Regions from separate parts of the Micromonospora sp. NPDC002296 genome, predicted to be linked through region 1. Evidence: riboswitches for the same ligand, from Rfam matches in the RefSeq annotation. Region 1 holds a riboswitch; each other region holds the start of a gene.
The links. A riboswitch is a leader RNA that binds a small molecule or an ion and turns the genes downstream of it on or off. The one in region 1 is predicted to bind cobalamin.
Positions count from the first base shown of each region.

Region 2: another riboswitch for cobalamin. It lies ahead of ABT023_RS12965 ((2Fe-2S) ferredoxin domain-containing protein); the one in region 1 lies ahead of bluB (5,6-dimethylbenzimidazole synthase).
Region 3: another riboswitch for cobalamin. It lies ahead of ABT023_RS12935 (VWA domain-containing protein); the one in region 1 lies ahead of bluB (5,6-dimethylbenzimidazole synthase).
Region 4: another riboswitch for cobalamin. It lies ahead of ABT023_RS10805 (ribonucleoside-diphosphate reductase subunit alpha); the one in region 1 lies ahead of bluB (5,6-dimethylbenzimidazole synthase).

Region 1 is NZ_JBEOWQ010000008.1:174,698-180,357, forward strand. Features, by position in the region: gene ABT023_RS09915 (hypothetical protein) at 35-406, shown strand; gene ABT023_RS09920 (LysM peptidoglycan-binding domain-containing protein) at 423-1,595, shown strand; gene ABT023_RS09925 (Rieske (2Fe-2S) protein) at 1,758-2,609, opposite strand; gene ABT023_RS09930 (hypothetical protein) at 2,781-3,125, opposite strand; gene bluB (5,6-dimethylbenzimidazole synthase) at 3,194-3,838, opposite strand; cobalamin riboswitch at 3,874-4,072, opposite strand; gene ABT023_RS09940 (crotonase/enoyl-CoA hydratase family protein) at 4,234-5,001, shown strand; gene ABT023_RS09945 (dihydrolipoyl dehydrogenase family protein) at 5,064-5,660, opposite strand, start outside.
Region 2 is NZ_JBEOWQ010000012.1:118,618-124,277, forward strand. Features, by position in the region: gene ABT023_RS12950 (precorrin-2 C(20)-methyltransferase) at 1-437, opposite strand, end outside; gene ABT023_RS12955 (precorrin-8X methylmutase) at 434-1,099, opposite strand; gene ABT023_RS12960 (ferredoxin-like domain-containing protein) at 1,096-1,971, opposite strand; cobalamin riboswitch at 2,017-2,197, shown strand; gene ABT023_RS12965 ((2Fe-2S) ferredoxin domain-containing protein) at 2,333-2,986, shown strand; gene cobN (cobaltochelatase subunit CobN) at 2,983-5,660, shown strand, end outside.
Region 3 is NZ_JBEOWQ010000012.1:111,920-117,579, reverse strand. Features, by position in the region: gene ABT023_RS12950 (precorrin-2 C(20)-methyltransferase) at 1-28, shown strand, start outside; gene cobM (precorrin-4 C(11)-methyltransferase) at 29-784, opposite strand; gene cbiE (precorrin-6y C5,15-methyltransferase (decarboxylating) subunit CbiE) at 781-1,989, opposite strand; cobalamin riboswitch at 2,056-2,200, shown strand; gene ABT023_RS12935 (VWA domain-containing protein) at 2,247-4,256, shown strand; gene cobO (cob(I)yrinic acid a,c-diamide adenosyltransferase) at 4,256-4,870, shown strand; gene cobBC (bifunctional hydrogenobyrinic acid a,c-diamide synthase/histidinol phosphate aminotransferase CobBC) at 4,864-5,660, shown strand, end outside.
Region 4 is NZ_JBEOWQ010000009.1:169,797-175,456, forward strand. Features, by position in the region: gene ABT023_RS10805 (ribonucleoside-diphosphate reductase subunit alpha) at 1-1,717, opposite strand, end outside; cobalamin riboswitch at 1,889-2,104, opposite strand; gene ABT023_RS10810 (hypothetical protein) at 2,408-5,632, shown strand.

The sequences.
Region 1 (5,660 bases):
CGACGGACGGGTCAGTCTGTTCCTCGCGGCGGGGATGATCGGCGTCCTCGCGATCATCGGGCTGGCCTTCGACGGCGCCGGTCAGCTGCGGTCCATGCAGCGGGCCGACAACCTGGCCGCGGAGGCGGCCCGGACCGGCGGCCAGTCCATCGACCGGGCGAAGGCCATCGAGGGCGGGCCCAAGGTGATCGACCAGGTGGCCGCCAGGGCCGCGGTGAACAGCTACCTCGCCGCGGCGGACGTAACCGCCTCCTCCGTCGAGTTCCCGGTCGTCGGCGGGGAGACCCTCATCCGGGTGCACGTCACGGTCACCTACGACCGGTACATGCTCGGCTTCTTCGGCTTCGGCAACACCGTCACCGTCTCCGGTGAGGCCACCGCGCGGGCCCTCACCGAGGACCCGTAGGAAGGGAAGGAACGCCATGGCCGCACCGGGTCGCTCCGCCGCACGGCGGACCGGACAGGTCCTCACCGGGTTCGGCGCGCTGGTCGTGCTGATCGCGGTGCTGGTCGGGGGGCCGGTGGCGCTGATCGCGTTCGCCGGCAACCCGCTCCCCGACCACGTGCCCACCCTCGCCGAGATCGGCGCCACGCTGACCAGCCGGGACGACGGCCGGCTCTTCCTGCGGGCGCTGGCCCTGGTCGGCTGGTTCGGCTGGGCCACCTTCGCCTTCTCGGTGCTCGTGGAGCTGGGCGCGCACTCGCTGCGCCGGCCGGCACCCCGGCTGCCCGGAATCAGCCGGCAGCAGCGGGCCGCGGCTGCGCTGGTCGGTTCGGTGGCCCTGATCATCGCGGCGAGCCCGGCCGCGGCCAGCGCGGCGACGGTGCTGGCCGGCCCGTACCCGACGGCGGCGCAGCCGGCCGTCGCCGCGGCGGTGCCGGCGGCACGCCCGGTGACCGCGACGCTCCCGGTCAGCGCGCGGACGGCGTCGCCGGTCGTGGTCACCACGGCGGCTCAGCTCCCCGAGCCGGTGGAGCCGACGGTGTACCGGGTGGCGAAGGGCGACTACCTGGGCGAGGTCGCCGAGCGCTACCTCGACGACTTCGAGCGGTACCGGGACGTGGCGAAGCTGAACCGGTTGCACGACCCCGACCGGATCCGCCCGGGGCAGCTCATCAGGCTGCCCGACGGCGCGGGCGACGCCGGGGCCCGTACGCACGCCACCGGCCGGCTGGTGGTCCGGCCCACGGCCCCCGCACCCGGCGGCGCGGTCGCTCCCCCGCCCGCGACCCCGGCCACCCCGCCGGCCGCCGAAGCGCCCGCGACCCCGGCGACGACGCCGCCCGCGAAGCCGCAGTCCACCCGCCCGGCACCCGCGCCGCCGGCCACCCAACCGTCGGCCGAGTCGACCCGCGGCAGCCAGCAGGTGGCCCAGCCGCCCTCCGGGCCGCAGCCGGCAATGGCCGCCGGGGCTTCCCGGGTGAGTGAGGAGGACTCGGTGAACCGCCCGCTCGCGGTCTCGGCGGTGCTCGCCGTGGCCAGCATCGTCGGGGCACAGATCGGCGCGGTCCTCGGGCTGCGCCGCCGGCCGGGCATCGCCCGGGCCGCCGCCGGCGCGCGGGCCCTGGTCTCCGGCCGACACCGCCGGAACTGACGCCGGAGGCCCCACCCCCGCCCGCCCTGCACACGCTGTCACGGATTGTGTGGTCATGGCGCGCGCCGATGCCACAGTTCCCGCGCAAGAGCGGTTCGCCGGATGGGCCCGGCGATGGCGCCGGGGCGGCGGGAGCGGCGCCTACGGCGGGCGTGGGAACGGTCAGGGCAGTCGGGCCTGCAACACCCCGTCGACCACCCGGGTCGGCAGGATCTGCTGGTCGTTCCCGGACGGCCCGTGCATGACCTCGCCGCCGTTGAGCCGGAACGCGCTGCCGTGCCACGGGCAGACCACGCAGGCGTGCCCGTCGATCTCGGTGACCTCGCCCTCGCCGAGCGGACCGCTCTGGTGCGGGCAGCGCTCCAGCATCACGGTGACCTCGTCGCCGTGCCGGTAGAGGATCACCGAGACGTCGTCCATCTCGCGGGTGACCAGCGTCCGCTGCGGCAGCCCGGCGAGGTCCGCCAGTGGGTGCCAGCCGTCGCTGATCAGGTGCATCTCGGACACGCTCTGGTTGACCTGGGCCCCCTGCTTGTACGCCAGGTGCCCCCCGAGGTACGCCCCCGCGCTCACCGCGCTCAGGCCGAGGTACGCCAGCGCCCGCCCGGTCCCGTGCCGCCCGCGCAGGCGGGCGGCCAGCGAGCCCGCGTACAGGGCCAGGCCGACGGTGTTGGCGGCGGCGTGCACCAGGCCGATCCGGCGCTGGTCCCGGGCGAGGGCCGCCCAGTCGTTCAGCCCGGCGACCGCCGCCGGGAGTGCGCTGATCGTGCCCAGCCCGACCAGCGTGGTGGCCGCCCGACGCTGACCGGGCATGAGGTCCAGCACGGCGGCGCTGATCCAGGCACCCACCGGCACCTGCACCAGCGCCGGGTGCAGCGGATGCCCGAGGAAGACGCCGTGCAGCAGGTCGCGCACCCGCTGCGGGCGGATGGTGGCCTGGACGGCGCGCTGCAACCGGTCCCCGGCCCGGTCCAGCGCCGAAGTCTGTTCGATTCTCGTCAAGAGTGCCCGCATCCCGTCCGGCTTCCCGGCAGGAGCGGTCGCAAACCGGTCGGCGGTGACGAGCCCGTCGCCATACATGCCGGCCGGCAGTCCCGGGGACACGGCCGACACCGCCGCCGCACCCGCACGTCACCGGCGGTGGGTCCCGCGCCACCGGCCGCCCGGCGGCGCGGGACCCGGCGGCTACTGCCAGGGGCCGCTGCGGCAGATGAACCTACCGGTGTCGCTGTACTGGGTCACGCTGCCGTCGAAGTAGCTGTAGCTGACCCGCACCTGCAGGCCGATGTTGGAGTAGGGGCAGCCGGCGAAGAGGGTCGGTCCGGCGCTCGTGAAGGTCCCGACGCTGCCGGAGTACCAGGTGACCGTCCAGGTCGTCGTGCCGGTGCTGGTGGCGTCGCAGTAGAACTGCGACCCGCCGGACTCGCAGAAGGGCGCGGGGGCGCTGGCCAGGGCCGGGGTGGCTACGGCGGCGGTCAGGCCGAGGGCGGTGAGGACGGAGGCGAGCAGGACCCTGACGGTGGCACGCATGAAGATCCTCCCGAACGTAGCGGGTTGAGGACTGAGGGTGAATGCCACGCTATCCCAGCAATCGAGGTTCATGAATCAGCCGTTCGCCGGTCGGTTACCGCCCAACGGTCGTGGTGCACCGCCTCGGCGAGAGGGCGCTTCCGCCGCCACCCGTGCCGTTCCAGGTCCGGCACGGTCGCCAGGTGGGTGACCGGCCCGAGGCAGAGCCACGCCACCGGCCGGATGCCGTCCGGGATGCAGAGCAGCCCGGCCACGAACGGCTCCCGGTAGAAGGAGACCCAACCGACGCCGAGCCCCTCGGCGGTGGCGGCGAGCCACAGGTTCTGGATGGCCAGGCAGACCGAGTAGAGGCCGGAGTCGGCGATGGCGTGCCGCCCGAGGACAGCCGGGCCACCCCGCGCCGGGTCGTAGGTGACCACGATCGACAGGGTCGACTCCAGCACTCCGTCGATCTTGATCCGGGCGAACCGCTCGGCCGCCTCGCCGTCGAGGGTGGCGGCGAACGTGTCCCGTTCGACCTGGACGTGCTCGTGGAACCGGCGGCGGGTCCCGGCATCCCGGACCAGGACGAAGTCCCACGGCTGCGAGTATCCGACGCTGGGCGCGGCGTGCGCCGCGTCGAGGATCCGGTGCAGGGTGTCCGCCGGCACCGGCTCCCCGGTGAACTCGGCCCGGACGTCCCGGCGGCGGTGGATGGTGTCGTAGATGTTCACAGGCAGGCTCCCGCTGCGCTCGGCCCACCGCTGCGGTGGGCACCCGACGCGAGGCCGGTCTTCGGACTCCCGGATCGACGCCCGACCGTCCGCCTTCCCAGCCGTGCGGCCAGTGGCTGCGCGTGACGCGCGTGGACGGCGGCTCCCCGGTCACCGCGGCGGGCCCGTGCCGGATTCCCACCGGCTTCCCGATTCTCCCCGCAGGCGCGAGGCACCTCACATGATCGTGCCGTCGCCGATGCTAGCGCCCCGCCCGTGCGCCGTCGGGACGGACGGGCCGCTACGGTCGTGTCGGGGTGGACGCCACCACCCCAGGGGCCGGCCCGCCGGCCACCTCGGCCCGCACCGCCGGCCCGCGGCCGAGGGCCGGAGCCGTCCGACCGGGAGGCACGCCGATGGGGGTACGGGTCGAAAGCGCCGGGGCCGTGACCACGGTGATCCTGGATCAGCCGGCGGCGCGCAACGCCGTCGACGGGTCGACCGCCCGGGCCCTGGCCGACGCGTTCCGGGCCTTCGAGGCCGACCCGGAGGCGGCGGTGGCCGTGCTCTGGGGGGCGGGCGGAACGTTCTGCGCCGGGGCGGACCTGAAGGCGATCGGCACCCCCGGCGGCAACCGGGTCGAGCCCGACGGCGACGGTCCGATGGGCCCGACCCGGATGCGACTGTCCAAGCCGGTGATCGCGGCGATCTCCGGGTACGCCGTGGCCGGGGGGCTGGAGCTGGCCCTCTGGTGCGACCTGCGGGTGGCCGAGTCCGACGCGGTGCTCGGGGTCTTCTGCCGGCGGTGGGGGGTGCCGCTGGTCGACGGGGGTACCTTCCGGCTGCCCAGGCTAATCGGCGAGAGCCGGGCGATGGACCTGATCCTCACCGGCCGACCGGTGCCGGCCGAGGAGGCGTACGCGATGGGTCTGGTGAATCGACTGGTCGCGCCGGGTACGGCCCGGGTGGAGGCCGAGCGGCTGGCCGCCGGGATCGCCCGCCACCCGCAGACCTGCCTGCGCAACGACCGGGCGGCGGTGCTGGCCGGCGCCAACCTGACCGAGCCGGAGGCCCTCGCGGTCGAGCTGGCCCACGGCGCGGAGTCGCTGGCGGCCGACGCGGCGGCGGGTGCGGCCCGCTTCGCCGCGGGCGCCGGCCGGCACGGCGCACCCGCGTCTCCCTGATCGTCCGCACCGCACCGGCACGACCCCGTGCGCGTCGGACGATCAGGGAACCAGCGGCGGCGCTACCTCAGGTTGCGCAGGGCGTCCTCGACGGCGCGGTGGAACGTCGGGTACGCGTAGATCATGTTCCGGAGCTGGGTCAGCGGGACCGCCGCGTGCACCGCCACCACCAGGCCCGACAGCACCTCGCCGCCGGCCGGGCCGACCGAGGTCGCGCCGACCAGGACGCCCCGGTCGGCGTCGGCGACCAGCTTGATCAGTCCGTCGGCCCGGTGGATCCAGCCCCGGGTGGACGCGCCGAGCCGGCTCACGCCGACCTGCACGTTGATGCCGCGCTCGCGGGCCTGCCGCTCGGTCAGCCCGACCGCGCCCACCTCGGGGTCGGTGAAGGTGACCCGGGGCAGCGCCCGGTAGTCGGCGTGCGGCACGCCGCCGGCGATCCCGGCCCCCGCCGTGCTCGCCGCGCCGCCGACCGCGCTGGCGGTGCCGCTGGCGTCCGGGCCGGACCGCGCCCGCCGGACACGGTCGAGCACGTCGGCGACCACGATGGCCGCCTGGTACATGGCGATGTGGGTGAACGCGCCCTCGCCGGTCAGGTCGCCGACCGCCCAGAGGGCCCCGGCGGCGCGCATCCGGTCGTCGACGGCGAGGTACCGCTG
Region 2 (5,660 bases), on a different contig from region 1:
AGGGCGGTCGTGGCCGTGGCGGCCGCGAAGGCGGGCACGCCTGCGACGACCTGTGTCTCGAACTCGTCCGCGAGCCGGTCGTGCAGGTACATGAACGAGCCGTAGAGCATCGGGTCGCCCTCGGCCAGCACGACGACGTCGCGGCCCGCCCTCAGGTGCGCGCGGAGCCGCTCGCCGCACTCGGCGTAGAAGTCCGCCATCGCGCCGGCGTACCCGCCCGGGTGGTCGGTGGTCTGCGTCGTCACCGGGTAGACCAGCGCCTCCTCGATCACGTCGTCCGGGAGCAGGCCGGCGGCGATGCGGCGCGCGTTGGACTGCTTGCCGACCCCCTGGTGGTAGGCGACGACGTCCGCCGCGCCGATCAGCCGGGCGGCCTTCAGCGTGACCAGCTCGGGATCCCCCGGGCCGACCCCGACGCCGAACAGCCGGCCGCTCACTCCGCCTCCTGGGCCAGGGCGTTGAGCGCCGAGGCGGCCAGCGCCGAGCCGCCGCGACGCCCGGTCACCACGAGATACGGCACGTCGAGCCCGGGTGCGTCGGCGGCGAGGTCGATGAGCGCCTGCTTGGACTCGGCCGCACCGATGAAACCCACCGGCGTGCCGATGATCGCGGCCGGCCGCGGTGCGCCGTCACGCAGCATCTCCAGCAGGTGGAACAGGGCGGTGGGGGCGTTGCCGAACGCGACGACGGCACCCTCGATGTGCTCGGCCCACAGGGACACCGCCGCGGCGGACCGGGTCGTGCCCCACGCGCGGGCGAGCGCCGGGACCTCGGGCTCGCGCAGGAGGCAGCGGACCTCGTTGTCGCGGGGCAGCCGGGCGCGGGTGACGCCGGCGGCGACCATGTGCGCGTCCGTCAGGATCGGCGCCCCCGCGTCGAGCGCCGCCCGGGCCGCCGTCACGAGACCGGGATGGATCACCAGGTCCCGCGTCAGGTCGGTCTGCCCGCACGCGTGGATCATCCGCACCGCGACCCTCTCGGCGTCGGTCGGGACGCGCGTCAGGTCGGCCTCGGCGCGGATGGTGGCGAACGAGTCGGCGTAGATCGCCGCGCCGTCGGTGACGTAGTCGTAGCGGCGCGTCGGTGGGGCGAGAGTCATGCATTCTCCAGATCGGGGACGAGCAGGGTGCGCCGTGGCGTGACGACGAGGTCGCCGGCACCGAGGGCGCGGACCTCGTCCATGAGGCGAGCATCCACCCGGCCGTCGGGCACCGCGAGGTGCAGCGCGACCCGGCCGTCGTCCTGCGCGATCCTGCCAAGCGGGAGCGGCGGCGTGTTCACCCGGGTCCCCGCGGCACGATCGAGCACGGTGCCCAGCACTGCCGCGCCGGAGCCGGGCAGCTCGTCGACGTGCCAGGGGGAGCTCGGTTCGCTACCGGCGAGCCCGGCGAACCGTACGGCGAGTGTCGTCAGTGCCGCAGCGGCCTCGCCCAGCGGGACGACCGGTCCCCAGGCCGTCCCGGCGCGCAGCTGCGCGGTGCTCGCGTCGAGCGCCACGAGACCGAGGTCAAGGTCGCGCTCGACCAGGTCGCCACGGCCGTCGTCGAGCACGAACAGGAACCGGCCGGCCAGCGTGGCGAGCAGGGGCTCCGCGCACAGCCGGGCGTCGAGGTCAGCGATCACCGGACGCAGGTCGGCGCGGCCACCGCTGCGTCCGGTGAGCGGTGAGGCCAAGATGTTGCGCACCCGCTCGTGCGACGTCGACGGCACGAGCCCGGTTGCCATGATCGCTTCCACGACCGCGTCCGGCAGGCACCCGTCGTCGTGCTCGATGCCGCGCACCTGGAGGTTGGCGCGGCTGGTCAGGTGGACCGCGCCGTCGCCGTGCCCACCCGCCACCCGGACGAGTGCGCCGAGCGCCCCGACCGTCACGGCGCCACCGGGGACGCGCACCCGGACGAGCGCGCCGTCGTCGGCGATCCAGGGGCGCAGCAGACCGGGACACAGGTCGCGGCGGGTCCTCTCGGTCACGGCGCCATCGTGCCAGAGCCCGTCTCGGGCACCGTCGGTCGGCGGTGCTACGTTCGTCCTGCCAGCCAAACTCAGCCATGAGCCAGGGAACCCGGTGAGAGTCCGGGACTGACGCGCAGCGGTGAGGGTGACGGGCGGAGCACGACGCCACTGGACCAACGGTCTGGGAAGGCGCTCCGTCCGGTTGATCCCGAGTCCGAAGACCTGCTGGCCGCAGACCCCGTCTGCGACACCTGCCCATCCAGGCCTCGCGCACAGGCCTCCGGACGAAGGAAGACCCTCGTGTCCCGTTATCCTCGCTCGCACCAGAGCGGTTCCTCCCACCACGTTCCGCCCACCTGGCTCGTCTGCTCCTGACGTCGTGAGCGTCCTCGTCCACGTCGCGACCGCGCTGCCGGACGCCGCCCGGTCAGCGGTGCTGCGCCGGGAGGCCGAGGCCGCCGGTGCCCGTCTGGCATTCCTGCAGGGCGGCGAGCCGACCCTCACCCACGTGCTCGACCTGGTGCACGCCGACGGCGTCCGAGAGGTTCGCCTCGAGCCGGTGAGCACCGACGACCTGACCTACGCCCGCTCGTGGGTGGGACGCGTCGCCGGCCACTGGCACCGCCAGCAGATCGACCCGCCGGTCATCCGGTTCGGCGAGCGGACCATCACCGGCCGCGAGGCGCCGTTGTCGTCACCGGCCTGGGACGCGCCCCCGCCGTACCGGCACCATCTGCTGCTGTGCCGCGGCCCGCGCTGCAGCGCCCGAGGCGCGGACGAGACCTACCGCGCGCTCGTCGGCGCGCTCGTCGAGCACCGGCTCACCGACTCCGACGTCCTCATGGCGCAGACCGGGTGTCTGTTCCCGTGCAATCACGGCCCCGTGGCCGTCGTCCACCCCGACGGCGCCTGGTACGGGCCGGTGCGACCCGGCGACGCGGCACGGCTGGTCCGCGAGCACCTTTGCGCCGGTCGCTCGGTCGACGACCTGCGCCTCGGCCCCCGGACCATCTCCACCGAAGGAGAAGTATGACCCGCATCGCTCTCATGTCCACGTCCGACACCGACCTGTTGTCGGCGCGTGCCAGCGGCTCGGACTACACCTGGGCCAACCCCGCCCGGGTGACCGACGAGCGCCGCGACGCCCTGACCGCCGAGGCGGACCTGGTCGTGCTGCGGGTGCTCGGTTCGCCCGAGGACGTGCGGGACGTCGCCGCCCTGGTGCGCGACGCCGGACGTCCCCTGGTCGTCCTCGGCGGGGAGCGGACGCCGAACGCCGCACTCATGGAGCTGTCAACCGTGCCGATCGGCGTGTGCGCCGAGGCGCACCGTTACCTCGCCGAGGGAGGCGCGGAGAACCTGGGTCAGCTGCACGCCTTCCTCTCCGACACGGTGCTGCTGACCGGCGAGGGCTTCGAGCCGCCGGCCGTCCTGCCCGAGTGGGGCGTCGGCCGGCAGGCAGCCGGGAGCGGGGTGCCACGGATCGGCGTCCTGTACTACAGGGCACACGAGGTGAGCGGCAACAACGCGTTCGCGCACGAGCTCGCCGACGCGATCGACGCGACCGGCAAGGCCGTCGGCGTGCCGATCTTCGTCTCCTCGCTGCGGGCGGCACCCGACGAGCTGTTCACCGAGCTCGCCACGCTCGGCGCGATCATCGTCACCGTGCTCGCCGCCGGCGGCTCCAAGCCCGCCACCGCCGGCGCCGGCGGCGACGACGAGTCCTGGAACGTCGAGCGGCTGCGCGCCTTGGACGTCCCCGTGCTGCAGGCGCTGGCGCTCACGTCCAGCAAGGCCGAGTGGGAGGCCTCCGACGACGGCGTCACCCCGCTCGACTCCGCGACCCAGATCGCCATCCCCGAGTTCGACGGCCGGCTCATCACCGTCCCGTTCTCGTTCAAGGAGGTCGACGCCGACGGTCTGCCGCGCTACGCGACCGACGCCGAGCGGTGCGAGCGCGTCGCGGGCATCGCAGCGAACCACGCGCGGCTCCGACACGTCCCGCCGGCCGAGCGCAAGGTGGCCCTCGTCCTGTCGGCCTATCCGACCAAGCACAGCCGCATCGGCAACGCCGTCGGCCTCGACACGCCCGTGTCGGCGATCCGGCTGCTGCGCGCGATGCGCGACGCCGGCTACGACCTCGGCGCGCCCGGCGAGATCCCCGGGCTCGACCCGCTCCCGCCGGTCGAGGGGGAGGACCCCGACACGACGGCCGGCAACGCGCTCATCCACGCGCTGATCGAGGCCGGTGGCCAGGACGAGGAGTGGCTCACGCAGGCCCAGCTCAGCGAGTCGCACGTGCGCATCGGCCGCGACGACTACCTGCGCTGGACCGCCCACCTGCCGGGCGAGCTTCGTGACGCCATGGTCGAGACCTGGGGCGAGGCCCCCGGCTCACTGTTCGTCGACGACGCCGGCGACATCGTGCTGGCCACGCTGCGCGCGGGCAACGTCGTCATCCTCATCCAGCCGCCACGCGGCTTCGGCGAGAAGCCGGTCGCGATCTACCACGACCCCGACCTGCCACCGTCGCACCACTACCTGGCGGCGTACCGCTGGCTCGAGCACGGCTTCGGCGCCGACGCGGTCGTGCATCTGGGCAAGCACGGCTCGATGGAGTGGCTGCCGGGCAAGAACGCCGCGCTCTCGGCCGGGTGCGCCACGGACGCGGCCATCGGCAGCATGCCGCTGATCTACCCGTTCCTCGTCAACGACCCCGGCGAGGGCGCCCAGGCCAAGCGCCGCGCGCACGCCACGATCGTCGACCACCTCGTGCCGCCGATGGCGCGCGCCGAGAGCTACGGCGACATCGCCCAGCTCGAGCAGCTGCTCGACGAGCACGCCAACGTCGCGGCCATGGATCCGGCGAAGCTGCCCGCGATCCGCCAGCAGATCTGGACGCTCATGCAGTCCGCGCAGATGCACCGCGACCTCGGGCTGGAGGAGCGACCCGACGACGAGGAGTTCGACGACTTCCTGCTGCACGTCGACGGCTGGCTGTGCGAGATCAAGGACGTCCAGATCCGCGACGGGCTGCACGTGCTGGGCCAGGCGCCGACGGGACAGGCGCGGGTCAACCTCGTACTCGCCGTGCTCCGCGCCACGCAGGTGTGGGGCGGCCAGAACCGCGCTCTGCCCGGCCTGCGCGCCGCCCTGGGGCTCGCGGAGGACGCCCCTCTCCCCACGGTCGACGCCGTGGAGGGGCAGGCCCGTGCCCTGGTCGAGGCGATGGAGAAGGTCGGCTGGGCCGTCGACGCGATCGACGCGCTGCACGACGACCCGGTCGTGCGCGACGTCCTGCGGTTCGCCGCCGAGCAGGTCGTCCCGCGCCTGGCCGCCACCACCGACGAACTGACCAACGTCCTGCACGCGCTCGCCGGCGGCTTCGTCGAGGCCGGGCCGTCCGGCTCCCCGCTGCGCGGACTGGTCAACGTCCTGCCGACCGGTCGCAACTTCTACACCGTCGACCCGCGTGCCGTCCCGTCGCGCCTCGCGTGGGAGACGGGACAGGCGATGGCCGAGTCGCTCGTCGCCCGGCACCTCGCCGAGACCGGCGAGTACCCGCGCTCGGTCGGCCTGTCCGTGTGGGGGACGTCCGCCATGCGCACGTCCGGTGACGACGTCGCCGAGGTGCTCGCGCTGCTGGGCGTGCGCCCGACCTGGGATCCGGCCTCGCGACGCGTCAACGGCCTGGAGGCGATCGACCT
Region 3 (5,660 bases), on a different contig from region 1:
CGTCTGGAGCCCGCGCTCTGTCGCCTAGTCAGCCGCGGGTGCGACGTTCGCGGCCGGCGGCGTACAGGAACGACTCACCGCCGCGGACGTCGGGAGCCAGCGCGGGGCCGACCAGGATGACCGCGGCCTGGCGCAGGCCCGCGGCCTCGACCTGGTCGCCGATGTCGGCCAGTGTGCCGCGCAGGACGAGCTGATCCGGCTGCGTCGCCTTGGACACGACGACGACCGGGCACCCGTCGCCGTAGTGCTGGGCCAGCTCGGCGGCCAGCTCACGGCTGCGAGTGATGGCCAGGTGCAGGGCCAGGGTCGCGCCGGTCGCGGCGAACGCGGCGAGCTGCTCCCCCGGCGGCATGACCGTGGAACGGGCCTGAGCGCGGGTGAGCACGACCGACTGGGCGAGCTCGGGGACGGTCAGCTCGGCGCCGACGATCGCCGCGGCAGCCGCGTAGGCGGGCACACCGGGCGTGACGTCCCACGGGACCTGCGCCGCGTCGAGCCGGCGCGCCTGCTCATGTACCGCGGAGTACAGCGACGGGTCGCCCGAGCACAGCCGCACGACCTCCAGCCCGTCGGCGTGCGCCTGCACCAGGTGGGCGGTGATCTCGTCCAGGTCGAGGTGCTGGGTGTCGACCAGCCGGGTGTCGTCGCGGCAGTGGCCGAGCACGTCGGCGTCGAGGTAGGTGCCCGCGTACAGGCACACGTCCGCAGCCTCGAGCAGGCGCACCGCGCGCAGCGTGAGCAGGTCGGCGGCACCGGGTCCGGCCCCGACGAAATGGACGGTCATGACTCTCCCTTGGTGACGGTCCACTGGCTGACGGCACGCGCGGGCGTCCAGCCGGTGAAGCTGCCGAGCGGCTCGGCGCGCTCGACGTGCAGGCGGACGAGCTCGCCGCCACGGCGACGGTACCGCTCGATCAGCACCGCCTCGGTCTCGGCCGTGACACCGTGGACGACGAGCCGGCCACCGGTGCCGAGCGCGTCCCAGCACGCTTCGAGCACGCCGGGGACGGTCGCTCCACCGCCGACGAACACCGCGTCAGGGCGCTCGAGACCGGCCAGGGCGTCGGGTGCCGAGCCCTCGACGAGACGCAGGCCGGGAACGCCGAGCGTGGCGGCGTTGCGACGCACGAGCGCGGCGCGGTCGGCGCGGGACTCGATCGCGATCGTCCGCGCCGTCGGCCACGCACGCATCCACTCCACGCCGATCGAGCCGCTGCCGGCGCCGACGTCCCACAGCAGTTGACCGGGAGCGGGCGCGAGCCGGGCCAGGGCGCTGGCGCGCAGGTCGCGCTTGGTGATCTGCCCGGCGTGCTCGAACGCGTCGTCGGGGAGCACCCCGCCCGCGGCCCAGCCCGGTCCGGTGCCCCGGATTTCGGCGGCCAGGACGTTCAGCCGGGGCACGTCCACGACGTTCCACGAAGCCGCGGTCGACTCGGCACGCGACTCACCCGCGGCGCCGAGGTCGCCGAGCACGGCCAGCCTGGACTCTCCCCAGCCAAGTCCGGTGAGCAGCGCGGCGACGGCGGCCGGCGTCGTCTCGTCGCTGGAGAGCACGAGCAGCCGCCGCCCGGGGGCGAGCGCGGGGACGACGAGGCGCACGTCGCGGCCGACCAGGCTCACCGTCGTGACGGACTCCGCCGGCCACCCGAGACGTGCCCGAGCGAGCGCCACGGAGGAGACCGCGGGCACGATCGTCACCCGTTCCGGGCCCAGGATGTCCAGCAGCGTCGTGCCGACGCCCGACACGAGCGGATCGCCCGACGCCAACACCACGACGGGCCTGCGCGCGGCACCCAGCAGGCCCGGCAGACTCTCACGCAGCGGCGACGGCCACGCGACGCGCTCCTGGCCATCGACCGGCGGCACCGCATCGAGGTGCCGGGCCCCGCCGAGCAGCGTCGCAGCCCCGTGCACCAGCGTCCGGGACGGCTCCGGCAGGCCCGCCCAGCCGTCGGCCCCGAGCCCGACAACGGTCACCTGCGCCTCCATGGTTGCACCCTAGCCCGGTCCGCCCGGCCGCCGGACCGCTGCCTGGGCCGTCAGGACGGCGTCTAGGGTGATGCGAAGGTTCGAGGTGCCCCACGGCCGATGGCCACGGGGAGAATCTGGGAAGCCGGTGAGAATCCGGCACAGGGCCCGCTGCGGTGACTCAGGCACAGACCTGGGAAGTCCGAAGACCGGCCTCGATCCGAGCCGCGACGCGTCCGCGTCGTGGACGGTCATGGCAGATCGAGCGGGAGCCCTATATGCCAGCGCAGTACCCCTTTTGTGCCGTCGTCGGCTCCGACGACATGACTCTCGCCCTCACCCTGGTAGCGATCGATCCGCTCATCGGCGGCGTCCTGGTCCGCGGGGAGAAGGGCACCGCCAAGACCACCACCGTGCGCGGCCTCGCCGAGGTGCTGCCGTTGGTACGGACGTATGCGGGCGACCGGTTCTCGGTCGACCCGGACGATTCCCTGGCGGTCTGCCCCGACGGGCCCGTCGACGCGTCCACGCCCGTCGTGGAGCGGCCGGTGCGGCTCGTCGAGCTGCCCGTCGGTGCGAGCGACGACCGGGTGACGGGCTCCCTCAAGCTCGACGTGGCGCTGCGCGACGGCGTGGTGGCGTTCGAGCCGGGCCTGCTCGCCCGAGCCCACCGCGGCCTGCTCTACGTCGACGAGGTCAACCTGCTGCACGACCACCTCGTCGATCTGCTGCTCGACGCGGCGGCGACCGGCCGGGTCAGCGTGGAGCGCGACGGCTTCTCAGTCGAGCACGCCTCCCGGTTCGTGCTGATCGGCACGATGAACCCCGAGGAGGGCGAGCTGCGCCCGCAGCTGCTCGACCGGTTCGGCCTGACCGTCGAGGTCGCCGCACCGCGCGACCCCTCCCTGCGGGTGGAGGTCGTGCGTCGCCGGCTGGCGTTCGACGCCGACCCGGAGGGCTTCACCGCACGCTGGGCCGACGAGCAGGACGCCCTGCGCGCGCGGCTGGTGGCAGCCCGGCGGCTCGTGCCGGACGTCGTGCTCGACGACCGGACGCTGACGACCATCGCCGAGGTGTGCGCCGCGTTCGACGTCGACGGCCTGCGCGCGGACCTCGTCACCGCCCGCACCGCCGCGGCGCACGCCGCCTGGCAGGGACGCGCGCACGTGACCCGCGAGGACGTCCGCGTCGCCGCCCGTCTCGCGTTGCCGCACCGCCGGCGCCGCAACCCGTTCGACGAGCCCGGCCTGGACGAGGACCGGCTCGACGACCTGCTGGGCAACGACGACCCGGACCCCGGACCGGACGGGCCCGACGACGGGCCCGGTGGTCCCGGCGGCGGGCCGCCGGACGACGCCCCGCAGGACGGCCGGTCCCGGGACGTCCACGACTCCCCCGCCGGAGGATCGCCCGCGCCGGACAACGCGCCGCAGCCTGCCGTTGCCGGATCGGTCGCGTCCGCCGGTGAGCCGGCACGCGCCCGCCTGCTCGTCGTACGGGGCACCGGCGAAGGCCAGGCCGGCCGCCGGTCCCGGGCACGCACCCCTCAGGGCCGGGTCGTCGGGCAGCAGCGCGGATCGTCCGTCGCCGGCCGCCTGCACCTGCCGGGCACCATCACCGAGGCGGCACCGCACCAGCGTTCCCGTGGTGGCTTGGTCGAGGGCCGCGGTCTCGTCTTCGCCCCGGGCGACCTGCGCCGCGCAGAAACCGTCGGGCGGGAGTCGAACCTCGTCCTGCTGTGCGTCGACGCGTCCGGCTCGATGGCCGCGCGACGCCGCATGGAGCAGGTCAAGACCGCCGTGCTCGCGCTGCTGCTGGACGCCTACCGCCGCCGGGACAAGGTCGCGCTGGTGACGTTCCGCCAGCGCACCGCCGACGTCGCCCTGCCGCCGACCGGGTCCGTCGATGTCGCCTCCCGGCGCCTGGCCGACCTGCCGGCCGGCGGGCGTACGCCGCTCGCCGAGGGCCTGGAGCGCTCCGCGGAGGTGCTGCGCCGCGAGGCGCTGCGCGACCCGTCCCGCCGGCCGCTGCTGGTCGTGGTGACCGACGGCCGGGCAACCTTCGGGCCGGACGCGCTCGGTCGTGCCCACCGCGCCGCGACGCACCTGGCCGCTTCCGGCGTGCAGAGCGTCGTGGTCGACTGCGAGACCGGACGGTTCCGGCTCGGCCTTGCCGCGCAGCTGGCCGCATACCTACAGGCCGAGCACGTGCCGCTCGGTGAGGTGACCGCCGAGGGGCTCACCGGCGTCGTCCGCACGGCGACCGCGCCGCGCGAGGGGGTGGCCTGATGCCGCAGGGCAAGCCGCTGGTCGTCCCGGACGACGGCATCAGCACCCGCGCACGGCGCAACCGCCCGCTGCTGATGGTCCACACCGGCAACGGCAAGGGCAAGTCGACCGCTGCCTTCGGCCTGGCGATACGCGCCTGGAACCAGGGCTGGGACATCGGGGTCTTCCAGTTCGTCAAGTCGGCCAAGTGGCGCATCGGGGAGCAGACGGTGCTCGAACGGCTCGGCCGCCTGCACGAGGAGACCGGCGAGGGCGGGCCCGTCGAGTGGCACAAGATGGGCTCGGGGTGGTCCTGGAGCCGCAAGGGCGGCACCGAGGCGGACCATGCCGCTGACGCCGCCGAGGGCTGGGCGGAGGTGAAGCGGCGCATCCAGGCCGAGCGGCACCAGCTGTACGTCCTGGACGAGTTCACCTACCCGATGCAGTGGGGCTGGGTCGACGTCGACGACGTCGTGGAGACACTCGCCAACCGTCCTGGCCGCCAGCACGTCGTCGTCACCGGACGCCGCGCCGACCCCCGCCTCGTCGCGGCGGCCGACCTGGTGACCGAGATGCTGCACGTCAAGCACCCGATGGACGTCGGCCAGAAGGGTCAGCGAGGCATCGAGTGGTGAGGCTGCCACGCGTGCTGCTCGCGGCACCCGCCTCCGGCCACGGCAAGACCACGGTCGCGACCGGGCTCATGGCCGCGTTGGCCGCCCGCGGGCATGCCGTCTCGGGGCACAAGGTCGGGCCCGACTACATCGACCCCGGCTACCACGCGCTGGCCACCGGGCGTCCGGGCCGCAACCTCGACCCGCATCTGACCGACCCCTCGCTCGTGGTCCCGCTGCTGCTGCACGGCGCCCAGGACGCGGACGTCGCGGTCGTCGAGGGGGTCATGGGCCTGTTCGACGGCCGCATCGGCGGCGACGGGTTCGCCTCCACCGCCCACGTCGCGACGCTCACCCGGACGCCGGTCGTCCTGGTCGTGGACATCTCACACGCCTCGCGCAGCGTGGGGGCAGTCGTGCACGGGATGGCGACGTTCCAGCCCGGCGTCACGATCGCGGGTGTCGTGCTCAACAAGGCCGGCTCCCCCCGCCACGCCTCCGAGGCGGCACGCGCGGTGGAGTCCGTCGGCGTCTCCGTGCTGGGGATCCTGCAGCGCGACGATGGGGTCAGCGCGCCTTCGCGCCATCTCGGGCTCGTCCCCGCAGCCGAGCGCGACGAAGCCGCCGCCTCGCTGGACAGACTGGCCGAGCAGGTCGCCCGCCACGTCGACCTCGACGCCGTGCTGGAGGTGGCGCACACCGCGCCCGACCTCGACTCCGAGCCGTGGGACCCGGCCGCGCACGTCCGCCCCTCCGGCACCGGGTCCCCGATCATCGCGGTCGCGGCCGGGCGTGCGTTCACCTTCCGGTA
Region 4 (5,660 bases), on a different contig from region 1:
CGCGTGCCGCCCGGGTCTCGGCGAAGGCCGGGTGGGCTCCGAAGCGTTCCGCCAGGTCGGCGGAGGTCTCCAGGGCCGTCAGGTACAGCTCCTCGCTGATCCGGGTGGACAGCTCCCGGGCGGCCGGGGAGTCGAACGGCAGCCGCAGGGCGAAGAACACGTCCTGCAGGCCCATCAGGCCGAGGCCGACCGGCCGCCAGCGGGGGTTGCTCGCCGCGGCCTGCGGGGTCGGGTAGTAGTTGATGTCGATGACCCGGTCGAGGAACGTCACGGCGGTGCGGACGGTGGCGCGCAGCCGTTCCCAGTCGAGGCCGCCGTCGGCGAGGTGGGCGGCGAGGTTGACCGAGCCGAGGTTGCACACGGCGGTCTCGGCGTCGCTGGACACCTCGATGATCTCGGTGCACAGGTTGGACAGGTGCACCACGTTGCCCGGCTCGGCGGTCTGGTTGCACAACCGGTTCGCAGCGTCCTTGAACGTCATCCACCCGTTGCCGGTCTGCGCGAGGGTCCGCATCATCCGCCCGTACAGCTCCCGCGCCGGCACCTGCCGCACGTACCGGCCCTGAGCCTCGGCCGCCCGGTACGCCGCGTCGAACTCGTCCCCCCACAGGTCCGGCAGTTCCGGCACCACGTCCGGGTCGAACAGCGACCACACCCCGTCGGCCTCCACCCGGCGCATGAACTCGTCCGGGACCCAGTTGGCCAGGTTCAGGTTGTGGGTGCGCCGGGCATCCTCACCGGTGTTGTCCCGCAGTTGCAGGAACTCCTCGATGTCCGGGTGCCACGGCTCCAGGTAGACGCAGGCCGCGCCCTTGCGCCGGCCGCCCTGGTTGACCGCCGCCACCGAGGCGTCCAGCGTCCGCAGCCACGGCACGATCCCGTTGGACTGCCCGTTGGTGCCCCGGATCAGCGCGCCCCGCGACCGGACCCGGGAGAACGCGATGCCGATGCCGCCGGCGAACTTCGACAGGTTCGCCACCTGCGCGTACCGCTGGTAGATCGAGTCCAGTTCGTCGCGCGGGGAGTCGACCAGGTAGCAGGAGGACATCTGGGTGTGCCGGGTGCCGGAGTTGAACAACGTCGGCGAACTCGGCAGGTACGCCAGGCTCGACATCAACCGGTAGAACTCGATCACCTCGTCCGGGGCGTGGGACAGGCCGCAGGCCACCCGCAGCAACCAGTACTGCGGGGTCTCCGTAACCAGCCGGCTCGTCGGGTGGCGCAGCAGGTACCGGTCGTGGACCGTGCGCAACCCGAAGTACTCGAACCGCAGGTCACCGTGGGGGTCGACGGCGTCATCGAGCTGCGCGGCGTTGGCGGCGACGAACGCGGCGGTGCCGTCGCCGATGAGGCCCTCGACGTGTCCCCGTCGGATCGCCTCGCTGAACGAGCCGATGCCCTGCCTGCGGACCTCCTTGTCGATGTAGCCGGCCAGCAGGCGGGCGGCCAGCCGCGAGTACTGCGGCTCCTCGCCGATCATCTCGGCCGCGGTCTGGATGGACAGCCGGTCCAGCTCGGCGGTCGTCGCGCCGTCGTACAGGCCGCTGATCGTCCGCGTCGCCACCCGCAACGGGTCGACGTCGGCGAGGCCGACCGTCCACCGCTCGACCGCTCCGACGATCCTGTTGACATCGACCGGTTCGGTGCCGCCGTCGCGCTTGCGGACGCGCATCTGCGTCCGTCGCGGGCCCGGTAGGGCTGCCTCGTCGGCCACCATGCCGTCGGCCGGGACAACCTCGGTGACTGCCATCACTCACTCCTCGCGGGCTCGAGACCTGATGGCCTTGGGACGCGTGGAGGCAGACACCGGCGGACGTCACGCCGGCGAGGCGCGGGTCAGGTGGCGTCGGCCGTCCCACGCGGCCTCGGACCGCCGCCCACCCCGGTATGGGTACGCGGCGCGCTGGCAGGTCTTCGGACTCGCGGGCGTGACCGGGCTCGCCGGTCTTCTACTGGCCGTCGCTTCCCAGGCCGCAGGCGGCCCAGTGCTGATGACGGCGGTCGTTCCCACTCACCGCTGCGGGGCAGTCCCGGATTCCCACCGGGTTCCCTCTTGCCTCGACCACCCCGGATGAGCGGCCGAACCAGCTACGGCCGACACCATATATAGGGACTTCGGCGTTGTCACACCCCACATGTCGAGTCCGGGCGTGTCGGAGGCCCGGCGGTGAAGCCTCGTCGATTCCTGCGGCGCAGCGACCGAGCCGATTGGTGGAGCGGGTCTGGATCCAAGGACGGCGGACCCGGCCGGTAGGACCGGAACGGATGTCGACCGGTCGGGTTTCCGACGGGCGTCCGTACACAAGGGATGACGACCTCCTACGGTGACTTCCGGCACGCCAGGGATGGACGTCGCCGGGAATCGACCCGGCGACGCGATTCAGGCGTTTTACAGGGGGTTGTCTCGATGCACGTTCGGAGCCGCGCCATCGCGGGTCTGGTCGCCGGGGCTGTGCTGTTGACAGGCCAACCGGCGGCTGCAGGCAGTGCCGCCGACGAGGTCGCCAACGCCGGCGCTCGCGCCGCCACGGCAACGGTCGGCGGCGGCGGTGCGACACGTACGGCCGTCCGCACGGCCGCGGCCCTGTCGGCGCCGGGGCACACCGGGCTGGTTCCCAGCACGCCGCGCAATGACGTACCGAGGATCACCGACGGCGAGATCACCGACATCGAGGTGATCGGCAACCGGGTCTTCGTCGCCGGCTCCTTCACCGCGATCGCCAACGTCGGCGGGACGCCGGTGGCGCAGCCGTCGCTGGCTTCCTACAACATCGACACGGGCCTGGTCGACACCGGTTTCCAGCCGACGTTCGACGGGTCCGTCGAGGCCGTCGAGGCCTCGCCGGACGGCTCGTCGCTCTATGTCGTTGGCTCGTTCAACACGGTCGGCGGCCTGACGAAGCGCAAGATCGTACGGCTCGACCCGGTCACCGGCGCTCCGATCGCGGCGTTCACCGCGCAGGGGAACGGGCGCGCGACCGCTCTGGCCGTGAGCAGCACCGCGGTGTACGTGGGCGGCCAGTTCACGAAGGTGAACAGTGTGAACCGCGGCGGGCTGGTCGCGCTCAACCCGACGACGGGGGCGGTGGACAGCGGGTTCAACCTGCCCCTGTCCGGCGGCATCGGCGTCGGCGGCATGCTCACCGTGCAGCAGCTCAAGCTGACGCACAACGGCAGCAGCCTGCTGGTCGTGCACACCGGTCGCCAGATCGCCGGCCAGGACCGCTACGGGGTCGGCCTCGTCGACACCGCCACCAAGGCCCTCCTGCCGTGGCGCACCCGCCTCTGGGAGGACAACCTGTCCTTCGTCGGCGGCATCCAGCGGGTCTTCGCCGGTGACGTCGCGCCGGACGACTCCTACTTCGTCGTCACCAGCGGTTCGGGAGGCGACCGCCCGCCGATCAACGACACGGCGATCGCGTTCCCGGTGGCCGGTGCCGACCACGTCGAGCCGATCTGGGTGTCGCGTCACTTCGACAGCATCTACTCGGTCGCCATCACCGAGACGGCCGTGTACGTCGGCGGCCACTTCAGTTGGCAGGAATCGCCGACCTCCAACGTCCCGTGGCCCGGCCTGGACAACGTCGGGTACGGCACGGGCCAGGGCCTGAGCGGCTACGGTCTCGGCGACCAGGTGGTCCGCCGTGACCACCTCGGCGCGCTCGACCCGGCCACGGGCACGGCGATCGAGTGGAACCCGGGTTCCAGCTCGTACGAGGGGGAGAAGGCGATGCTGGCCACCCCGCGCGGCCTCTTCGTCGGTGGCGACGGCAACACCAAGGGCGGCCTGCCGGTGGGGCGGGTCGGGTTCTTCGACCTCGCCCAGGCGCCGGCGCCCTCGCCGGTCGACACGACGATCGTCACGCCCATCGAGGGGGCGGTCAAGCAGGCCAACGCGCCGTTCGCGTTCGGCGGGCAGGCGACTTCTCCGGCCGGCGTCACCAAGGTCGGTATCGAGATCCAGAACCGGGGTTCCAAGAAGTACCTGCAGGACGACCTCACGACGTGGGGCGCCGCCAACAGCATCAACGCGACGGTCGCAGCGGTGAACACCGCCTCGACCTCGTGGTCCCTCACCGTGTCGCTGCCCGTCGGCGAATACCAGGTCCAGGCGAAGACGTTCGGCAACAACGGCCAGAGCGACGCCTCGAAGGCCGTCAAGAAGATCGAGACCTTCAGCTTCGACGACCTGCCGCCGACCACGAAGATCACCTCGCCGCCCGCCGGCCTGGTCGCCGCCCAGAGCTTCGTCGCGACCGGCACCGCCAGCGACGACAAGGGCGTCAGCGCGATGACGTACTCGTTCCGCAGGTCGGACAACCAGTACCTCCAGGACGACGGAACGGCAGCACCGGTCTACAACACCTTCCGCGGCGAGCCGGACGTCATCGGCGCGTTGTCGACCACCTGGCAGGTCGAGGTGGCCCTCCCCACCGAGGGCGAATGGAAGATGACGGCCACCGCCATCGACAACGCCGGTCAGAGTGACCTGCGCGGCGACACCCGGGACTGGATCATCTCGGCGACCGGCGTCGCGCCGTCGGTAGCCGTCACCACCCCCACGCCGATGACGCCGCCCACCGCCGCCGCACCGATCACCGTCGCGCCGGGCGGCTCGATCACGTTCTCGGGGACCGCCGGCGACGACGGCACCCTGAAGTCGGTCGAGGTCTACCTGCGCAACAACACCACGCGCGAGGCGCTGGCGGCCGACGGCACGTGGGGCGCCGACTCGATCGCGGCCTACCACCGGGTCTCACCGATCAACCTGAACGCCTCGTCGTACAACTGGTCGTACACCACCGTGCCGCTGACGCCCGGCGTGTACGACTTCCGGGTGCGGGCCACCGACAACCTGGGCCTGAGCACGGCGAACGCCAACCTGGGCCGGCTCACCGTCACCGCCCAGGTGCCCGGTGACGCCTTCCCGAACGGCCTGTTGAGCTTCACCGGTGTCGACCAGAACGTCGACCAGTTGCACCTCAACCTGGCCGGCACCGCGACCGACAACAACGGCGTGCAGAGCGTGCGGGTGGCGCTGCGCGACCTGGACACCGGCCGGTACGTGCAGCCGAACGGCACCATGGCGGCGAGCTTCGCCACGGTGAACGCCACCCTCGCCTCGCCCGGCGCGACGAGCACCGCGTTCACCCTGTCGATCGACCTGCCGACCAAGGGTGAGTACAGCGTCGAGGCGTGGGCCGTCGACACGGCGGGCCAGCAGGACGGTTCGACCTCCGGCGCCACCGCTCGGTACCTCGTGTATCCGGGCGATCTCGACCCACGGCTGGAGCCGAGCCTCACCCCGCAGGACGGCGAGGTCTACACGGACTCACGGATCGTGGTCACCGGACGTGCCGTGGACGACGTCGGGATGCTCCGGGTGGACGTCCAGATCGTCAACAGCGCCGGCCAGGGGATGAACGCCTCCGGCGTGTTCAGCACGCCGTCGGTCCCGGGCAACTTCCCGTGGATCTCGGTGTTCCTCACCAGCCCGGGATCCCCGGGGTCGAACTTCGCGTACACGTCACCGGTGGTCCCGGCGGGTGCCTACACCGTCTCGGTCAGAGGGACCGACAACTACGGTCAGCTGCAACAGCCGCCGAAGACCGTCCCCGTGACCGTCAGCTGAGTCGATCGGCCGCAGACCGGTCTGCTTC